DNA from 3 places in the Bifidobacterium adolescentis ATCC 15703 genome. Region 2 is predicted to be linked to each of the others. Evidence: riboswitches for the same ligand, from Rfam matches in the RefSeq annotation. Region 2 holds a riboswitch; each other region holds the start of a gene.
What was found. Region 2 has a riboswitch for thiamine pyrophosphate ahead of BAD_RS04985 (solute carrier family 23 protein). Riboswitches for the same ligand answer to the same signal wherever they lie in the genome.
Positions count from the first base shown of each region.

Region 1: linked by a shared signal. The riboswitch ahead of thiS (sulfur carrier protein ThiS) and the one ahead of BAD_RS04985 (solute carrier family 23 protein) in region 2 are both predicted to bind thiamine pyrophosphate.
Region 3: linked by a shared signal. The riboswitch ahead of BAD_RS06060 (hydroxyethylthiazole kinase) and the one ahead of BAD_RS04985 (solute carrier family 23 protein) in region 2 are both predicted to bind thiamine pyrophosphate.

Region 1 is NC_008618.1:124,709-131,449, reverse strand. It holds gene BAD_RS00500 (ABC transporter ATP-binding protein) at 1-611, opposite strand, end outside; gene BAD_RS00495 (ABC transporter ATP-binding protein) at 623-2,374, opposite strand; gene BAD_RS00490 (MarR family winged helix-turn-helix transcriptional regulator) at 2,501-2,992, opposite strand; gene BAD_RS00485 (aldo/keto reductase) at 3,176-4,198, opposite strand; TPP riboswitch at 4,303-4,406, shown strand; gene thiS (sulfur carrier protein ThiS) at 4,635-4,829, shown strand; gene thiF (sulfur carrier protein ThiS adenylyltransferase ThiF) at 4,882-5,595, shown strand; gene BAD_RS00470 (thiazole synthase) at 5,746-6,660, shown strand.
Region 2 is NC_008618.1:1,153,050-1,159,790, forward strand. It holds gene pheT (phenylalanine--tRNA ligase subunit beta) at 1-14, opposite strand, end outside; gene pheS (phenylalanine--tRNA ligase subunit alpha) at 22-1,089, opposite strand; gene BAD_RS04970 (TrmH family RNA methyltransferase) at 1,156-2,028, opposite strand; gene BAD_RS04975 (hypothetical protein) at 2,240-2,971, shown strand; gene BAD_RS04980 (ABC transporter ATP-binding protein) at 3,009-3,758, shown strand; TPP riboswitch at 3,866-3,968, shown strand; gene BAD_RS04985 (solute carrier family 23 protein) at 4,042-5,436, shown strand; gene BAD_RS04990 (coenzyme F390 synthetase) at 5,486-6,628, shown strand; gene BAD_RS04995 (acyl-CoA reductase) at 6,625-6,741, shown strand, end outside.
Region 3 is NC_008618.1:1,412,896-1,419,636, forward strand. It holds gene BAD_RS06035 (DUF4230 domain-containing protein) at 1-402, opposite strand, end outside; gene BAD_RS06040 (DUF4230 domain-containing protein) at 389-1,066, opposite strand; gene BAD_RS06045 (flavodoxin) at 1,420-1,692, opposite strand; gene BAD_RS06050 (aldo/keto reductase) at 1,689-2,564, opposite strand; gene BAD_RS06055 (MerR family transcriptional regulator) at 2,792-3,235, shown strand; TPP riboswitch at 3,413-3,526, shown strand; gene BAD_RS06060 (hydroxyethylthiazole kinase) at 3,517-4,401, shown strand; partial or broken gene BAD_RS06065 (thiamine phosphate synthase) at 4,545-5,294, shown strand; gene thiD (bifunctional hydroxymethylpyrimidine kinase/phosphomethylpyrimidine kinase) at 5,429-6,271, shown strand; gene BAD_RS06075 (thiamine-binding protein) at 6,360-6,725, shown strand.

The sequences.
Region 1 (6,741 bases), 1.0 Mb from region 2:
ATGATGATCAGGCCGAGCAGCGCGGAGCCGATGGCGCACAGCGTCATGGTCACGTTGTTGTAGAACATCATGATGAGCGCGCCGAAGAACAGCGTGATCGAAGTGATCAGCGAGCCGACCGACTGGCCGAGCGTCTGTCCGATCGCGTCGACGTCGTTGGTGATGCGGCTCAGCACGTCGCCGTAGCTGACTTTGTCGAAATATTTCAGCGGCAGGCGATTGATTTTCTGGCTGATCGCCTCACGCAGCTGCTGTGCCGTGCGTTGCGTGACGTTGGCCATCAGCCAGCTTTGCAGGTAGCTCAGCAGCGCGTACCCGACGTACAGCGCGACGAGCAGCCATGCGATGCGCGACACCGCGTCCATATCGATCGAATTCATGACGGGCTTGCCGTGCACCATGGCCGGCAGACCCTTCGTGATCTCGTTGGTCATGTCCTTGAGCTTGTCCGGGCCGATGATCTGGCACACCGTGCCGGCAGCGCCCAGAACCAGCGCGAGAATCATCACCGGAATGTACCGGCTGCAGAATTTCACGAGCTTCTTCATCACTCCGCCGAAGTCCTTCGGCTTTTCCACGGCCCCACGGCCGCGTCCCATTCCTCTTGGCATGTCTCCCCCTTTCAGCGCTTCAGTTCGTCTTCGCTCAACTGCGATTCGGCGATCTGCCGATACACTTCGCACGTGTCGAGCAGTTCCTCGTGCGTGCCCTGGCCGACCACTTTGCCGTCGTCGAGCACGATGATGCGGTCGGCATTCATGATGGTGCCGATGCGCTGCGCGACGATGAGTTTCGTGGAATCCTTCGCTTCCTTTTCGAGCGCGTCACGTACGGCACGGTCGGTTTTGAAGTCGAGCGCGGAGAAGGAATCGTCGAAGATCAGGATTTCCGGATGACGGTAGACGGCGCGTGCGATCGACAGACGCTGCTTCTGCCCGCCCGAAACGTTGGAACCGCCCTGCGAAATGCCGGAATCGTACTTCTTCTGCTTTTTGTCGATGAATTCCGTCGCCTGCGCGACGTCGCATGCGCGGCGCACGGTGTCGTCGTCGCGGTCCGTATCTCCGTACGCGACGTTGCTGGCGATCGTTCCCTTGAACAGGAACGACTGCTGCGGCACGTAGCCGATCTTGTCGCGCAACGCCTTCAGCTTGTAGTCGCGCACGTTGACGCCGTCGACGAGCACCTCGCCTTGCGTGGCGTCGTAGAAACGCGGCACGAGGTTGATGAGGGACGATTTGCCGGAGCCGGTCGAGCCGATGAACGCCACCGTCTGACCCTTCTTCGCCTTGAAATTGACGCCTTCGAGCATGGCGTGACGCGAGTCGGGGTAGGCGAAGCTCACATTGCGGAATTCGATTTCGCCTTCCTCGCCCGGCTTGCCCGCGTCCTGCGTGCCGTCGGTGACCATCGGCTCGGTGTCGATGACTTCGAGCACGCGCTGCGCGGACACGTCGGCGCGCGGCCAGAGCACGAACACCATGCTCAGCAGCAGGAAGCTCATGATGACCTGGATGGAGTAGCTGGAGAACACCACCATGTCGGAGAAGGTGGTGAGCTTGTCGACGGCTTCGGCAGCGTCGATGAGGTACGCGCCGATCCAGTAGACGGCGAGCATCAGGCCGTTCATGATGGTGTTCATCAACGGCATCATGATGGCCATGGCACGGTTGGTGAACAGCTGGGTTTCGGTGAGTTCCTTGTTGGCTTCGGTGAACTTGGCTTCCTGATAGTCCTCGGCGTTGTACGCGCGCACCACGCGCAGGCCGGTGAGGTTCTCGCGCGCCACGAGGTTGATGTTGTCGGTCAGGCGCTGCATGGCCTTGAACTTCGGCATGACGAAGTGCATGAGCACGGCGATGACCACCAGCAGGATGGCCACGGCGATGCCGGTTGCGAGCGTCCAATCGAAGCCCTTTCCTGCGATCTTGCACACGGCCCACACGGCCATGATCGGCGCTTTGACGATCATCATGAGGCCCATGGTGATGAACATCTGGATCTGCGTGATGTCGTTCGTGGAGCGGGTGATGAGCGACGCGGTGGAGAAACGGTTCATTTCCGCCGGTCCGAAGCTTTCCACCTTGTTGAATTCAAGCGAACGCAGGCGCTGGCTGAACGAGGCGCCCACGCGCGCGGCGATGAAGCCGGTGACGACGGCGCAGGCCGCCGATCCGAGCGAGACGAGCAGCATTTTGCCGCCGGCCACCCAGATGTCGTGCATTTCGCTGCCGGGGGTTTCGACGAGCTGCGTGATGTCGGCCATGTAGTCCGGCAGGGTCAGGTCAAGCCAGATCTGACCGACGATGCTGACCAGCGCGACGAGCATCTGACCGATCTCCGCTTTGGAGAGGTATCGTACGATGCGAAGCATGCTTGGTTCCTTCTCTTGTTTTGTGTTTTGCTTGTTTTCTTACGATTAGTTTTTGCGATTTTTCGCGGTTTTTGCGATTACTGGATTGCGATTACTTACACTGTGAATTATTTACAGCGTAAGATACTACGCGTCTTCCTGTGCGTTTCCTGAGAACGCGGCTTTGACCTCGTCCGCCGTGGGGCGCGGTTTGCCGGGCATGCACAGCGACATGTACGTGGTGAATTCCTCGGTGAGCTCAACGAATTCGCGCGCGCGTCGCTCCCCCATTTGCGAGAAGATCCAGCAGATCGCCTCGCGCATGCTTTCGCGCTGACGTTCGGCGCGCTCCCTGCCGGCTTCGGTAAGGTTCACGTGCACCACACGGCGATCGTCAGGGTCGGATTCGCGCGTGATCTGGCCTTTTTTCTCCAGTGCGGACAACAGTGCAGACACGCGTCCGGTGGTGGTTTTCATTGAAGAGGCGAGCTGCGATGGCGTCAGCGGGCCTTTCCTATAGAGTTCCTGCACGGCGAAGGGTTCGCCCTTCGCGCCTTTCACCATCTCCTGCTGCATGCGCGAGCGTTTGTCCCATGTGTTGGTCGCCAATTCGTGGAACAGTTCCTCTTCAAAGCCCACGCGGCACCTCCTTCCGTCGCAATCGCCGTCATAATATCTTACAGTGTAAACATTTTACAGTGTAAGTTATTCCCAGGGCGATTTTGCAGCGAGCAAGCTACAGAAGGCACGAAAAAGGCCGCGGCCCGAATCGCGATTATTGTGCGGAATCGGGCGCGGCCAATCGTACGTATTGCGCGGAATTCAGCCGCGACGGGCGTCGACGGAGGCGTTCAGCATCGCCAGCTCATCCTGCGTGAGCGTCAGTTCGGTGGCGGCGAAGGAATCGTTGATTTCCTGCGGATTGCGGGCGCTGGGGATGGTGAACAACCGCTCGTAGCGGCTCAGTTCCCAGGCGAGCACCACGCGCTGGTAGGAGCAGCCGTGGTTGCCGGCGACCGTGCGGAACGGGTCGTACGCGCGCTGGTCGAACGCGTCGAGGAAGCCGCCGAGGGGGCTCCAGCACACGAACGCGAGTCCAAGTTCCGCGCAGTGCTCCATCGTATGCTCAGGGTCGGGGTGCGAGGGCGAGAACTGGTTCTGCACGGCGATCAGCTTGTCGCCGAGAATCTCGCGGGCGATGTCGATCTGCGCGTTGTCCACGCGGGAAATGCCCGCGTACCGGATCACGCCCTCGTTAAGCAGCTGCTTCAGCGCGCCGACCTGGTCCTCATAAGCCACTTCCGGGTCCGGTCCGTGCGAATACAACAGGTCGAGCGTATCGACGCCCAAGTGCAGCGCGGATTCCTTGGCGTCACGAATCATGGTTTCGGGGCGCGAATCCGCCATCCACCCGTATTGACTGCCCGCCGCCTGCAAATGCTGGCGTTCCCCGCCAGGCCGACGACTGCAGCCCTCGGAATCCCGCCCCTGAGTGTCCGATTCTGGCGAATCGGACACAGGAGCAACAAAAGCGGGGATCTCCATGGTGCGTCGATAGCCAGTTTTCGTGGCGACCAGCACTTCATCTCGGGGGCCATTCCACGAAGCGAGCGCATCACGCACCAACTTTTCGCCGTACCCCAAATCTTTCGCAGTGCCAGTGCCAGGCTCGCTCGGCAGATAATACGACCAAGCCGTATCCAAATAGCGAACACCCGCGTCCAAACCGGCATGAATCGTACGAATCGCAGTATCGCGATCCGGACGCCCCTCAATCGCCAAAGCCATCGTTCCCATGCCGAGCCGAGGAATCGTAAATCCTGCCAACTCACCGTTCATCATCATCTTCCCCTTCCTTGCAAGCACGCAGCCGATTCGCACATGTTCACATCAAGACTAACCCAACGTGAACCGGCGCACGCTTGTCGGGCGCCTGCGCGAAGATAAAGGCACAACCGAACGGGAGCCGAAAGGCTGAGAGGGAGCTCATACAGCTTCGACCGAGGACTTGATGCGGGTAATGCCGCCGTAAGGAGACGGGTTGTTCGCGCCGCAAGGCGTATCTCATCTTCCGTTCGCGATAACCGAATATCGCGTGATTAGGGTCACGGAGGGGCGCACCACCTCATAGGGTACGGTTCCTTCGGCGACCCTTTTTTCGTACCAACCGTGAATGTCCGATTCACCGGAAGCAGACGCTCGGAAGCCCACAAAGCAGTTCTGAACGTCCGTTTCGGCGGGAACGGCACTCGTGGGGCCTGACATACAGAAGGGAACCGAAATGATCATCAACGGCAAGGAAGAGGACGTCGCCACGCCGATCACCGTGGCCGAACTAGTGGAGCAGCGCGGTCTGCGCGCCGACCGCGTGGCCGTGGAGCTCAACGGCGAGATCGTGCCGCGCGCCCAGCGTGCGCAGACGCAGCTCAAGGGCACCGACACGTTGGAAATCGTCACGTTCGTGCAGGGCGGCTGAGCACAGCAGCGAAACAAACCATACGAACGGAAACGAGAATACGAGAACAACCATGACTTTTGAACCATCCGCATCGCAGGCGCAGATCGACGCCCGCCAGCACGCTTTCGACAACCAGCCCGACCCGGCCACCTTGGTCAGCCGCGAGGAGATCCGCGCAGCCCTGCTCGACCGTCACACGGCCGCCACACAGGACAAGCTCGACGCGGCGCACGTGGCCATCTGCGGCTGCGGCGGCCTCGGCTCCACCATCGCGGTGGCGCTGACCCGCATCGGCGTCGGCCACCTGCACTTGATCGACTTCGACCGCGTGGATATGACGAACCTGAATCGCCAGCAGTATTTCCTGAAGGACCTCGGCCAGTACAAGACGGAGGCGCTGCGCAGCAATCTGCGCCAAATCAACCCGTTCACGGACATCACCATCGACACCGTCAAGGTGACCGACGAGAACGTGCCGACGCTGTTCGAAAACGAGGACATCATCTGCGAGGCGTTCGACGTGCCGGAAAACAAGACGATGCTCGTCAACGCGGTGCTGGAGAATCTGCCGGGCAAGAAGCTCGTCAGCGCGTCCGGCATGGCCGGCTTCCGCAGCTCCAACCTGGTGAGCACGCGTCGCGTTTCGAAGAACTTCTACTTCTGTGGCGATGGCGAGACGGCTCCGGTACCGGGTGCCGGCCTGATGGCGCCGCGCGTGGGCGTGGTCGCCTGCCACGAAGCGAACATGATCACGCGACTGATCCTCGGCGAGGAAGACGCCTGACGCACTGCTACGTTACTCCACTGCCGTAATCGAAATTTTTATTGCGATTACAAACGCACGTTGCACACAACACAACAGCGACGCAACGGCAACACAACAGCAGCACAGCAATCGCAACAACAACAAACACCCCAACGAAAGGAACCGACGATGAGCACCGAAAACACCATCACCACCGCAGCCGCCGACGTCGCGGCCGCACCGAACGCCACGCTCGACGAGCTGGTCGGCACCACCACGAACACGGCGATCCTGCCGGAGCCGGACGCTCATGCGTACGACGAGATCGCCACCGGCGACGCCGACCCGCTGATCCTCGGCGGGCACAAGTTCACGAGCCGTTTCATCCTCGGTTCCGGCCGTTACGACCTGAACCTCATCAAGGCGACCATCGAGAACGCGGGCACGCAGATCGTCACCATGGCGCTGCGCCGCTGCCGCACCACCGAAAACAACCTGCTCGACTACATTCCGAAGGGCATCACCATGCTGCCGAACACGTCCGGCGCACGCAATGCAGAGGAAGCGGTGCGTATTGCCCGTCTCGCGCGCGAAGTGTGCCAGACGGACTTCGTGAAGGTGGAGATCGAGCATGAGGCGAAGTATCTGCTGCCCGACAATGAGGAAACCATCAAAGCCACGAAACAGCTGGCAAAAGAAGGCTTCGTGGTCATGCCGTACATGTTCCCCGATCCGATTGCGGCGAAGCGTCTTGAAGACGCAGGTGCGGCTTGCGTGATGCCGCTTGGCGCGATGATCGGCTCGAATAAGGGTCTGCGTGCACGCGATTTCATTGAAGTGATTATCAAGAATTCCAATGTTCCGGTGATTATCGACGCTGGTATTGGCCGTCCGAGCCAGGCTGCGGAAGCCATGGAAATGGGCGCGGACGCGGTGATGGCATACACGGCCATCGCTTCCGCCGGCAATATTCCGCTGATGGCACGCGCGTTCAAGAAGGCGATCGAAGCTGGTCGTGAAGCGTATTTGTCTGGCTTGGGCAAGGTTACGGAAGATCATGCCGTGCCGTCCAGCCCAACGAACGAGGCCGACTACATCGGCTGATTCGCGTCGGTTTCGTACGATTCGTGCACTAACGTTTCGCACTGTTTTATTGCGATTACACGACGAGGGTCGGTGGAGACG
Region 2 (6,741 bases):
TCAACCATTGGCATGGGTCAATCACTCCCCCATCACAAACTGTTCGCTGAATCGCACGTCGCCTTCCACCAGGTCGTGCATGTCGTTGATGTCGTGGCGCAGCAGCAGGGTACGCTCCACGCCGACGCCGAAGGCGAAGCCGGTGTAGACCTCAGGATCGAGGCCCGCAGACTTCAGCACGTTCGGGTTGACCATGCCGCAGCCGCCCCATTCAAGCCAACCGGCGCCGCCCTTCTTATCGGGGAACCACAGGTCGAGCTCGGCGCTCGGCTCGGTGAACGGGAAGTAGCTCGGACGCAGACGGGTTTTGGCTTCCGGGCCGAACATGGCCACGGCAAGCTTGTCGAGCACGCCCTTCAAATCGGCCATGGTCAGATGCTTGTCCACGGCGAGGGCCTCCACCTGATGGAACACCGGGGTGTGGGTGGCGTCAAGTTCGTCGGTACGGAACACACGGCCCGGGCAGGCGATGTACAGCGGCACGCCACGGGTGATGAGTCCACGGACCTGATCGGACGAGGTCTGGGTGCGCAGCACCATGTTGGAGCCGACAAAGCCCGCGGCGTCCTTGGCCTGATTGCCCTTGACGTAGAAGGTGTCCTGCATCTGGCGGGCCGGATGGTCCGGACCGAAGTTCAGCGCGTCGAAGTCATACCATTCGGTTTCCACTTCCGGACCGTCGGAAATCTGCCAGCCCATGGAGATAAAGAAGTCCTCGACATCCTCCATCAGCTTCGGCAGCGGATGGCGGGCGCCAAGCGGCTTGCGGTTGACCGGCAAGGTCATATCCACGGTTTCGGCAGCAAGCTCGCGGGCCTCTTCTTCGGCCTTGACTTGCTTTTCCTTGGTGCCGAACGCACGACCGAAGTCGGCGCGAAGCTTGCCCATGAGCTTACCGGCGTCTTTCTTCTGGTCCTTCGGCAACGCGCCGATGGCCTTGCTGGCCTGCGTCATCGCGGATTCCGCTCCGGCGTACTGCGTCTTGATGGCTTTCAATTCCTCCATTGTGGAGGCGTTTTCGATTTTCGCGATGCCCTCGGCAACCGCATCGGTTACCGCTTGGGCGTCGAATACCGCACCCTCTGCCACGAGATACCTTTCTTATCAACCGTTTGTTTTACGCATAAAACGCGCAATTCCAACGTTTTTACGACTTCACATTCTTTCAACATGACTCGACATAGCCAAGCTCAGCAGCATCACCGCCGCACTGGTGCCGAGATTGAGCGATTCCGCCTTGCCGTAGATGGGAATCGACACGATTCTGTCGACGCGTTCCAACACATCCTGGGTCAGCCCGCGCGCCTCGTTGCCGAACAGCACCGTCTTGGCTTGCGCAAGTGATTGCGGTACGGCAAGCACGTCCGTAAGCGGTTCCGGCGGCCGTGCATCGGTACCATACACGTCGGCGGCGTACACGGCGAGTCCACGTTCCGCACACCAATCGAAATACTCGTCCGTACCCATGGAGACGACCGGCAGATGGAACAGCGAGCCAGCAGTGGAACGAATCACCTTCGGGTTGAAGATGTCCACGCAGTCGTCCACCAGCACCACGCCCGCGCAACCGGCCGCATCCGCGGAACGAATCACGGTGCCGGCGTTGCCCGGATCGCGCACCTGCCAGAACGCGGCGACCATCGTGCGTTCGTCGAAATCGCCATCAATGACGGCGGAATCGAGGAAAGCGCGCATGTCGGCGACGGCGAGCACTCCCTGCGCGTCGGAGCTCATGTGCTGCATGACGGCATGCGTCACCTTATGCACGTAAGCACCGGCCTGCATGGCCTTGCCGGCCATCTGCGCCACGGTAGGCGTGATGAAAGCCGCGTCCGGCTCGGCAGAGACGACCTCCACATACAGATCCTCGACGATGTCGGGATGCCAGGAGAGCAGTTCACGTACCGACTGCGGTCCTTCCACCATGAACCTGCCGGACCGCTTGCGGCCTTTCCTGTCGGCAAGTTCGGAGACCCTGCGGACGCGTTCGGCCCTTGGGTTTGCAATGACTTCGGATTTCATAGGCATACGCGTTAGCCTAACACCTTCGAAGCGGTTGGCGACGCGGCCATGTCATGTTTCGAGGCGTCCAGAAAACATCCAGCCACATCCCAGCGCGAACAAAGCGTCTTTCTGTTGTATGCCAAGATACAACTTTTACCATCAGCATAAACGCCGATCGCGAGCGGCGCGGAACCATCAATCGCTCATATCTATCGAAACACATAAGGAAACAGCCATGTTCGTCGTCAAAAACGCATGGAAAAGCGTCACCCGCAACAAGGGACGCAATATGCTCATCATCGTCATCGTGACCATCATCGCCGCTGCCGCCACAATCGGCCTATCCATCCGGCAGGCGGCCGCCACCGCAAGAAGCAGCGGATTAGATAACACCACCGTCACCGCGCAGATCAGCCTTGATCGCGGCAAACTCATTTCCGAATCGCGCGAGCAGTCCAAGTCGGATTCCGATTCGTCCGATGCTTCCGCCAAACCTGACTTCGACGCCATGCGTTCCGCTTTGGCCGACAAGCAGTTTTCGCTTGCCGACTATCAGAAGTACGCGAAGGCTTCATCCGCGGTGAAATCCACATATTATATGGAGACCACGGGGTTGGCGGCGACCGACGATTTCCAGCCGGTCACCGATTCGTCCGGTTCGGATTCCTCCAGCTCGTCCGGCTCGTCCAATATGAAGGATTCGTCTGATACCGCCGGTACGGATAACGGCAACCGTCAGGATGAACAGCCCGGCGTCCCCGACGGACAAATGGGCGACGTCGCGGGCAGCAAAGACGGCGCGGGCATGGTCAGCGGCGATTTCTCCCTAATCGGCTTCTCCAGCGACGAGGCCATCGCCAACGCCTCCAATGGCAGCTTCACCATGGTGAAGGGCAAGGTGTTCGGCTATGACGCGAGCAGTGATGGCGATGCCATCATCTCCAAATCGCTCGCCGACCGTTCCTGACAATCCAATCGCACGTTTTTTCTGGAAAGGACCTCCCATGACAACGAATTCCGCGGATACCGCCAATACGGCAATCGCAAAAGAAGCCGTCGAGACCAACGGCGCACAATCGCAGCAGACCGGCCCGCCTACGCTGCAGCTGGATAACGTCAGTTATGCCTACACCAAAGGCGGCAAACGCGTGCTGAAAAACATCAGCCACGATTTCCAAGCCGGCAAAGTGCATGCCATCACCGGACCGTCCGGAGCAGGCAAAACCACGCTGCTATCACTGATCTCGGGACTGGCGAATCCCACGGAAGGGATGGTGCTGGTCGACGGCACCGACCTGTCGGAACGAGACCGATACCGTTTTCGCAGCCATGACAGCGGCGTGATCTTCCAAAGCTTCAACCTGCTGCCGAACCTTACGGTGGCGGAGAACATCATCCTGTCGATGGACGCGTCCGGCAAATCGTTCGACAAGCCGAAGAAAGCAATCGTCGAAGAATTGCTCAAACAGGTGCATCTGCCGAAGGAATACGCGAACGAGCGGATTCTGCACCTGTCCGGCGGCGAACAGCAGCGTGTGGCGATCGCCCGCGCGCTAAGCTACGGCCCTTCCATCATCGTCGCTGACGAGCCGACCGGCAATCTCGACCTGGCCACCCAGGACGACATCATGGGTATTTCCCGAACGTTGGCGCATGATGGGCATCGTTGCGTCATCATCGTCACGCACAGTCCGGAAGTGGCGAAGACGTCCGACGAGGTGTTCGAGCTGGCTCCCATCAGGCGTCGCAGATAAGCGTCGGCAGCTTCTCGAAAAGAAATACGGCATGCGTCCCCATGCAACGGACACGCATGCCGTATTTTTTCCTGTTTCGGTTGGACGGTGGCGTTATGATTGGGCGCGTCGAAGTACAGGGGTGCCGAATACGGCTGAGACGGGCGACCGCCCGGACCCTTGACCTGATCAAGGTAATGCTTGCGTAGGAACAGTACCGGCAAAACGCGTCGCGTCCCGTAGAGACGATCTCCGTTGTATTTCGGCTTGTGCACATACCCAATGGAAGTCGAGAAGGGACACCATGGCCAACGAAAAGCCATCGACACAGACGCAGCCGCACGGCGATGCCGCAACCAGAAAGAAAACCGAAACGAGCGTGGCGGAAGCCGGTTCGTCAGCCGAAAAGAAGGTCACGCCGAAGAACGCCCTGCTGGGATTGCAGCATGTGCTCGTATCAAACGTGTGGCTTGATCCGGTGTTCGTGGCGGGCGCCATCGGTCTGCCGTTGGCATTGTCGTCGAACATGGTGAACGCCATTTTCATCGTCTCCGGCCTGGTCACGCTTATCCAGGCCACGAAACTGGTGCGCCTGCCCATCGTTCAGGGTCCTTCCGCGGCGTTCGACGCGCTGATGATCGCCGCCGGCACCGCCGGATCACTTGCCGCGGCCGGCACGTCCATCTTCATCAGCTCGCTGATTTTCCTGGTGCTGTGCCTGACGCGTGTGATCGAGAAGCTGCGGTTCCTGTTCGCCCCGATCGTATCGGGCGTGATCATCTTCCTCGTCGGCGTCTCCCTGTCGGGATTCACATTGAGCGAGTTCCTTGGCGGCGCGCCGGGAGACAAGGGCTCCGCCGATCCGAAGACGCTGGCCGTCTCCATCATCACCTGCGTGCTGGTGGTGGTGCTTTCCCAGTTCGGCAAGGGCATGGTGAAGGCGCTGTCGTATCTGATCGCACTGGTCGTGGGCACCGCGCTGTCTCTGGCGTTCGGCATGGCCGACTTCTCCGCGGTGGCCTCCAAGCCGTGGCTCGGCCTGCCCAAGTTCATGCCGTATGGCGGTTTCGATTTCAACGCGGCGATTTTCGTACCGTTCTTCATCGCCTATCTGGTGGCCATCATGGAAGCCCTCGGCGTGTATCAGGCGGCCACGGAGATCCAAGGCACGAAGCTCCAGGACCGCCAGGTGCGTTACGGTCTTGCCGGAGAGGCCGCCGGTTCGGCGATCTCCTCGCTGATCGGCGGTTTCACCACCACCGCGTATCCGCAGAACGTGGCGCTGCTCAAAGTCACCGACGAAGGCAAGACCCGCACCCGCGTGCCGGTGATCATTGCCGGCGTGGTGTTCGTGGTGCTTGGTTTCATTCCGAAGGCGGGCGCAGTGCTGTCGCTCATCCCATCTCCCGTGATCGGCGCCATCTTCCTGCCGGCCGCCGCAAGCCTCATCAGCACCGGCTTCAACACGCTGCGCAAGGTGGAAAGCGACGACCGCACCCAAGTGGTGATCGGCCTTTCCCTGCTGCTTGGCATCGCCCTGCCGAACGCGTTGAGTGGTCTTGAAGGAGGAGCGCACGTGTTCTTCTCGAATTCGATTCTGGTCGGCGCGTTCAGCGTCGTGATTCTCAAGGCCCTCATCATCGACCTGCCGAACTTTATCGCACAACACGCAGACGAGCGGACGAAACAAGCGGAATAATCGAAAGCATCCGAATAATCCGACAACCATACGACGGAAAGGACATGGCATGAGCATGGGGCAATCGCAGGAATCCACGAACATCGACGAGACGAAGGAAACCATCAAACGGGAGGTGCTCGACTTCATCGCACAATACGGCTGCGGCAAGGCGCCCGATGAGGCGTTCGACACGCTGGCGAAGCATATCTTCGCCTTTCAATTCGAGCACAACCTCCCATACCGCGCCTACTGCATGTCCAAACGCGTGACGCCGCAGACGCTCGCCAACTGGATGCAGATTCCCCCCATGCCGGTGGACGGCTTCAAAATGCTGACGCTCACCTCCGTGCCCGAACAGGATTGCGAAGCGGTGTTCACCACCAGCGGTACCACGCATCCCGGTCAACGCGGGCGCAACTTCCACCCCGACCTGCAAGTGTGGGACGAGTCGATGATCGTGCCGTTCAGGCATTTCATCATGCCCGACCGCGAGCGCATCCGCATCGCAGTCCTCTCCCCCGCATGGGACATGAACGAGCATTCGTCGCTGTCCCGATATCTGACCCGCGCCGTGGAGCAGTGCGGCGCCGAAGGCAGCGGCTTCTTCTTCCATGAGGATGGCCTTGATTTCACAGGTGTCGAGCGCTTCCTCGACGAGGCCGCGACCGACGGCGAACCGGTGATGCTTATGGGCGCCTCCTCCGCCTACCTGTATCTGCTGGATTATCTGGACAAGCAGGGCAAGACCTACGCTCTGGCCGCCGATTCCCGCGTGTTCGATACGGGCGGTTTCAAAAGCACGCGCACCGACATGACGGTCGACGACCTGTATGCGGCGTTCGAACGAGTGTTCGGCGTGAAGCGCTCGCATTGCGTGAACATGTATGGCATGACGGAGTTGAGTTCGCAGATCTACGATCAGAACATCCTGTCCTATTACACGGATGGTTCGTCGAATTATCTCAAAGCCACGCCGTCGTGGGTGCGTTCGGTGTTCCTCGATCCGGCTTCGCTTACGCCGGTCGCCGATGGCGAGCAGGGTGTGATCGCGCATTACGATCTGGCGAATTGGAATTCGTGCCTGGCTATTCTGACGGAGGATCTGGGTGTGCGCACCGAACATGGCTATGTGCTGAACGGTCGTGCGAAAGGCGCCGAGGCGCGTGGCTGTTCGATCACCGTCGACGAGGTGATGGCGGCCAACGCATGAGCGACGTCGACATTTTCCACGCGCCGCGGGATTTCGAGTTCCATGATTTCGACACACGCAACGTCACGGCGTCCGATGGCGGCACGGCGACGTTGTGTTTCCCCCGTCTCGAC
Region 3 (6,741 bases), 260 kb from region 2:
AGTGGCGAAACCAGTGCTCACCAGCGGTTTGCTGAACGACTTCTCATTTACGTCCGGATCATCCAACACGTGAGCTGGAGGCACGGTAATGATTACTTTATGACCGTTGGCATCTGGACTAATTGTTACTTTATCGGCATCAATACCGTACTTCACGATGCCACTGTATTCCATCCACATACGTTTGTAGCCATTATTGAAAAACCACGATCCCTCATGACTGAGCTTGGCCGTGTTGTGGTAATAACATTTTAATGTGGCCATCTGTGCGATATACGTGGCATTCGAGAAAGTTGGGATAGCTTCTTTCTTTTCCTCGCCGCACCCTACAGCAGAACATGCAAGCGTAGCAACACATAATGCGGCAATCGCACGTTTCATGGAACGATTATTCGTCAGCATGCGCGGTCTCCTTAGTGAGCTTTACGGTCTCGGCCTTCTGCAATTTGTATCCTTTTGCTTCCACGAGATCCTTGGTCAACGCATCCACAGTTTGTTCAAGATTGCTGGCAGCAATAGAAATAATGTCTCCGTTTGTCTTGGTTTCCTGTTGCGCATCCTGCTTGCAAAGCTTGATCACCTCATCAATTTCAACGGACGGATTGTTCTCGAAAAAGTCGAGGCTGCCGCTATCAACCACGACGTCCCCAATAGTCGGCTTCGGCAGAATCGGAGTGACGGTCTTCGCGGTATCGTCCACTTCGAACGTGATATCGCTCATCTTGACGCCAGCAGTCACCGTCGCCTCATATGCAACATGCCACTTGTCCTTACCAGCATTGTCTTTCTTTACAGCAACACCGCCATAATGGAATTTCGCGGTCGATAGATCGTCGATATTCACAGCCGCCTGCAACTGGCTTTCCACACTGATGGTAGATTCGGTCCTTGCATTGTCAAAAACAGGTTTAACGACACCGTTCCACACAAACAGGACAACTGCAACAGTGACAATTGCCGCAACAGCGCCAAACAACACCTTACGCAACTTTTTTGCACTGAGATCGCCGAACAACCTATCGCAAAGACCGCCCCGCCTCCTTCGACTCCCGTCATTTCTCGCCAACGCACATTCCTTTCACGGTTCTCTTCCGTCAACAATTCTATCCCCGCACGCAAATACATAGGGACGTCACAAACGTCTCAGGAAATAATACGGGGAAGCCCATCTCGTGGAATGATTATCGGAAATAATCCGATATTTGATGACGTTTCATCATAATGAAAATGCCCGCCATGTCTTCCTGCAAGGCAGGACAGCACACATACCACTTACTACTTCCACGCCGGCTTAAACATTCGGATGGGATACTCAAAAGAGCGTGGAAGAGGCGACCTGCTATTCAGCACACGAAATGCTGCAGCCGAACGTACAATGGTCGCCCCATGTCTTCGCTATTCGGCGATACCGTTTTTGGACTAAATCAGCCAATCGGTCACGTCCTTCTCGGAAACAGATTCCGAGAAACGGTGCCCGGTAAGCCATGTACCGCTGCCTGCCATTTTCTGGAGCGTGGATGCACTGTTGCCGATATCGGAGCTGGCGGAAGTGCAGAACGGAATGATCGTCTTACCTGCGAAATCGTTGGATTTGACGGAATCGTTCACCAGCCAAACAGGTGCCATCCACCAAATCGGGAAGCCCAGATACACAGTGCTGCCGGCACCGACCATGTCATGGACCGGAATCATTCGCGGCCGGCACGTTCCTTGACATAACCGACGAAGCGGTCGACCGCCTCAGGGGTGTCGTGGCGAAAGAACATGCTGGTCTTGGTGTCAAGGCCCGCGATGGTTGCCATCTCGCTGTCGGAGAGCCGGAAATCGAAAATGTTCAGGTTTTCTTCCATGCGCTCCTTGTGCGTGGACTTGGGCAGAGCAACGATGTCGCGCTGGGTGAGCCAACGCAGGATCACCTGCGCGACGGACTTGCCATGCGCCTCGCCGATCCTGGCCAGGGTGGGATTGGAGAACATGTTCTGCATGCCCTCCCCGAACGGAGCCCATGCTTCCTGAGCCACGCCCCGCTTGACCATGTTCTTGCGAGCTTCGATCTGCTGGTTGAGCGGATTAGTCTCGACCTGATCGACCATCGGGGCGATCTCATTGAAGGCGACCATATCGGCCAGACGATCCGGATAGAAGTTACTCACGCCGATGGCGCGGATCACGCCGTCCTTGTAGAGCTTTTCGAGTGCACGCCACGCGCCGTAGGTATCGGAAAACGGCTGGTGCAGTAACACCAGATCGAGATAGTCGGTGCCAAGCTTCTTCAAGGACACATCGACGGACCTCAGCGTGTTCTCATAGCCGTAATTGCTGATCCAGATCTTGGTAGTGAGGAACAGATCCTTACGATCGATACCGGAATCCTTGATTCCTTGGCCGACTTCGGCCTCGTTGAAGTACGACTGTGCGGTGTCGATATGGCGGTACCCGGTCTCGATGGCCTCGCGCACGCAGCGAGGAGCATCGTCCTTGCTGATCTGGAAGACGCCGTATCCGATCTTCGGAATCTCAATACCGTTGGCAAGTTTCACGTATTCCACTGTTTTTCCTTCCATAAATTCGTCGGTATTCAGTGCCGGCATGTATGCCGTTCTGACCCCCACGATAAAATCCGGTAGCTGCTACCGGTCAAATTACGGCACGCCGGTACTATCTACCGGTATTAATAACCGGAAATGTGACATGATAGGTACAAACAAAAAGAACAATGCGCCTCAAGCCCGACCCCATCCGGCGGCACCCGCCGAACGTCCTGCCGCGCAGCGTCCGAAAGGAGCCACGTATGGCAATCACGGCAGTGCCACTCCATAAGAACATGAAAACCTATACGATGAAGCAGGCCTGCAAACTAACCGGCATGAATTACGAAGCATTGAAGTTCTATTGCAATTCAGGACTCGTGCCCGGTCTCAAACGAGACCAGAACAACCGACGCGTCTTCGACGAGCGATGCATCGCATGGATCAACGGCCTGACATGCCTCAAACGCTGCGGTCTGGGCATCAAGGAGATGCGGCACTACACGCAACTCTGTCTTAAAGGTGAGTCATCGATACCGGAACGTCAGGAAATCCTTGCCGAAAAACGCGAGCATCTGGAGACGCAACTGGAGGAACTGCGTAAAGCCATCGCATACATCGATGAAAAACAGCGCTTCTACGCCGACGTGACTGCCGGCAGGACGGCATACTGCAGCAACGTCATCGACACGACGCAAAGCGACTGACTGCGTTCCGTAGGTGATTTTTGCGTTCCGTAGGCGGTCAGCTTCGAATCCGGACACGAGCAAACGCCTAATTCCAGGCATCTCGCCGATGCTTATCCGGCAGCAACCACCTACGGAAGCCCAAAATCACCTACGGAATCGCGCCTGTCAAGGGACGCAGATAGATTAACCACTGTTGTAAACATGCGGGGGTGCTTGATGTCCAAGTCCATCAAGCTGAGATAGGCATGAACGCCTGACCCTTTGAACCTGTTGGTTAGGACCAACGTAGGGAGCAGATCATGAGCGATGACCCATCCACCAATGACGCACTCGGCACATTGCGTGCCGCCATCAAACAAGCCGTCACGGACGTGCGCGGGCAGACACCATTGGCGCAGTCGTTCACCAATTTCGTAACCATCAATCTGGTGGCCAACGCGCAGCTCGCCGCGGGCGGCACCGCGGCCATGAGCTATCTGCCGGATGACGTGATCGCCACCGCCGAAATCGCAGGATCCAATTACATCAACGTGGGAACGTTGCTGCCGTTCTTCAAGAACGCGCTGCCCGAGATCGCGCGCAAGCTACATGAGAACGGCAAAACCTGGGTGCTCGATCCGGTCGCGGCCGGCATCGGCGAGACACGCACCGCCATCCTCGAATCGTTCCGTGACGTTCCGCCGACCATCGTGCGCGGCAACGCCAGCGAGATCATCGCGCTCGACGCGATGTGGGGACTCGCCGACGCCGACAGCACCACGCCCGCGACCCGTCCCGCCGGCGTGGAAGCCGTCGATGAGGTCGATGCCGCGGTCGACGCGGCCAAGCGTCTCGCCCGCCATCTGGCGAAGCGCTCCCCCGTTGGAGCAGGCGCGGTCGCGGTGTCCGGCGCGGTTGATCTGGTGACCGACGGCGAGCGCACGTTCCGCCTGCCCGGAGGCAGCGCGATGATGACGAAGATCACCGGCGCCGGCTGTTCGCTCGGCGGCGTGACCGCAACGTATCTTGCCGTGGCCGAGCCGCTGGTCGCCGCCCTTGCCGCGTCGCTGCTGTATGATCGTGCGTCCGAAATCGCCGAAGTCAAATCCGATGGCCCCGGTTCGTTCCAGGTGGCGCTGCTCGACGCGCTGTGGAACGTCACCGCCGACCAGGTGGCCGCGTCCGACATCATCGAAACCAACTGACCGCAACGTTCCGTGGATGGTTTCGCACCATCGCAATCGTATATACGGAATATATACGTTCAGTGCGGTGCGACGGAAAATAAACGGAAAATAACAAGACTTCTTCTGGAGCACTTACCCAAAGAACAACAAAGGGGAGACCAATGAATAATTATCCATTCGCCTCGATGCGCGACTGCTTTGATATGAGCGCGTATTTCGTGGTCGGTCCGCAGGATTGCAAGGGCCGGCCGGTGACGGATGTGGTGGATGACGCGTTGCGTGGGGGCGCGACGTTCATCCAATTGCGCGCCAAGAACGCGGATGCGAAGGATATCACCGAAATGGCCCGCGATATCGCGCAGGTCATCAAGAACAGCGGCAAGTCCGATTCCGTGGCGTTTGTGATCGACGACCGCGTGGATGTGGTGTGGCAGGCGCGCGACAAGGGCATCAAGGTGGATGGCGTGCATATCGGCCAGACCGATATGGAACCGCAGGAGGCTCGCGCGCTGCTCGGCGAGGATGCCATCGTGGGCCTGTCCGCCGAGACCGAAAGTCTGGTGAAGCTTATCAACGAGCTGCCGAGCGGCTGCATCGACTACATCGGCGCCGGCCCGCTACATGTGTCCACCACCAAGCCGGAGGCTTCCGTGGGCGGCAACGACGGTTCCGGGCACACGCTTGACGAGGAACAGATCAACGCGATTTGCGCGGCGAGCGAGTTCCCGGTAGTGGTCGGCGGCGGCGTACATGCCGACGATATGGAGATGCTGGCCCGTTCGAAGGCGGCCGGCTGGTTCGTGGTGTCCGCGATCGCCGGTGCCGACGATCCGGAAGCGGCCACCCGCGAAATGGTGACGCGCTGGAAGGCGGTGCGCGGCGACGCGAAGCACGGCTATGCGCCGCGTGTGAAGTAGTCCGTCGTACAGGAAATCGACAAGCCCGCTGAGATGAGCGAGAAGTTCCGCAAAGGTGGTTCTACACTGTATCAGTGAGCTCAGTGAAGATAATCAATGAATCAGTGAGCCTAATAAGGAGAGTTACCATGACCAGCACATTGCCACCGGTATTGAGCATCGCAGGATCGGATTCGTCCGGCGGTGCCGGCATTCAGGCGGATTTGAAGACCATGCTCGCCAACGGCGTGTTCGGCATGACCGCGATCGCGGCGCTGACCGCGCAGAACACCACCGGCGTGACGATGGTCACCAACACTCCCCCGGAAATGCTTGCGGCGCAGATCGACGCGGTGTTCGAAGACATTCCGCCGGTGGCGGTGAAGATTGGCATGGTGTCCAGCGCCGAGCTCATCACCGTGATCGCCGACCGTCTGACCGCGCACAACGCGAAGAACGTGGTGCTCGACCCGGTGATGGTGGCCACGTCCGGCGCGAAGCTCATCGAGGATGATGCCATCGCGGCGCTGACGTCCAAACTGTTCCCGCTGGCCACTGTGATCACGCCGAACATGCCGGAGACCCAGGTACTGTGCGACTTGGCCGTAGAGCAGGGTGCGGGCGCAATCGACTATGAGAACGGCGAATCCATCTCCACCGAGAACGACATGGTGACCGCAGGTCATCTGCTCGCCGGCCATTTCGGCTGCGCGGTGCTCGTCAAGGGCGGCCACGGCACGCATGACGCGAGTGACGTGCTTGTCGAGCCGGATGGCAAGATCACCTGGTTCCGTTCCCGTCGCATCAACAACCCGAACACGCACGGCACCGGCTGCACACTGTCTTCCGCCATCGCCAGCCATTTGGCTCTTGGCGAGGCGCTGCCGACGGCCGTCGACCATGCCAAGCTGTACCTGACCGGCGCTTTGGAAGCGCAGCTCGATCTTGGACATGGTTCCGGTCCGATGGACCACGCGTGGAAGTGGCGTTGAGCCAAGCCACGCGAACCACGGCAACCGTTGGAACAGTACAACAAGTAATCGCACGAAAACACACGAGACAACGCTGAGAAAGGTAATCATGACGCTCGATCGCAACGCAGAAAAGCAGGAAGTGCCCGTCAATCCGGAAACCGGCAAACCGTATATCAACACGCTTGCCGCAGTAGCCATCTCCCCCGCCGGCGCCAGCCCGGAGAAGTCCACGTACGTGGCGCAGGCCGTGGATGTGATCCGTGAATCCGGCCTGCCGAACGAGACGAACGCCATGTTCACCAACATCGAAGGAGACATCGACGATGTGCTCAAGGTGATCCGCGACGCTACCATGAAGCTCGCCGGCCAGGGATACCGCACCGACGTGGTGATCCGTCTCGACATCCGCCCCGGTTTCGAAGGACAGATCCACGCCAAGCAGGAACTGGTAAACGAGATTCTGTCGAAATAACCCCCTTTACAGTGGT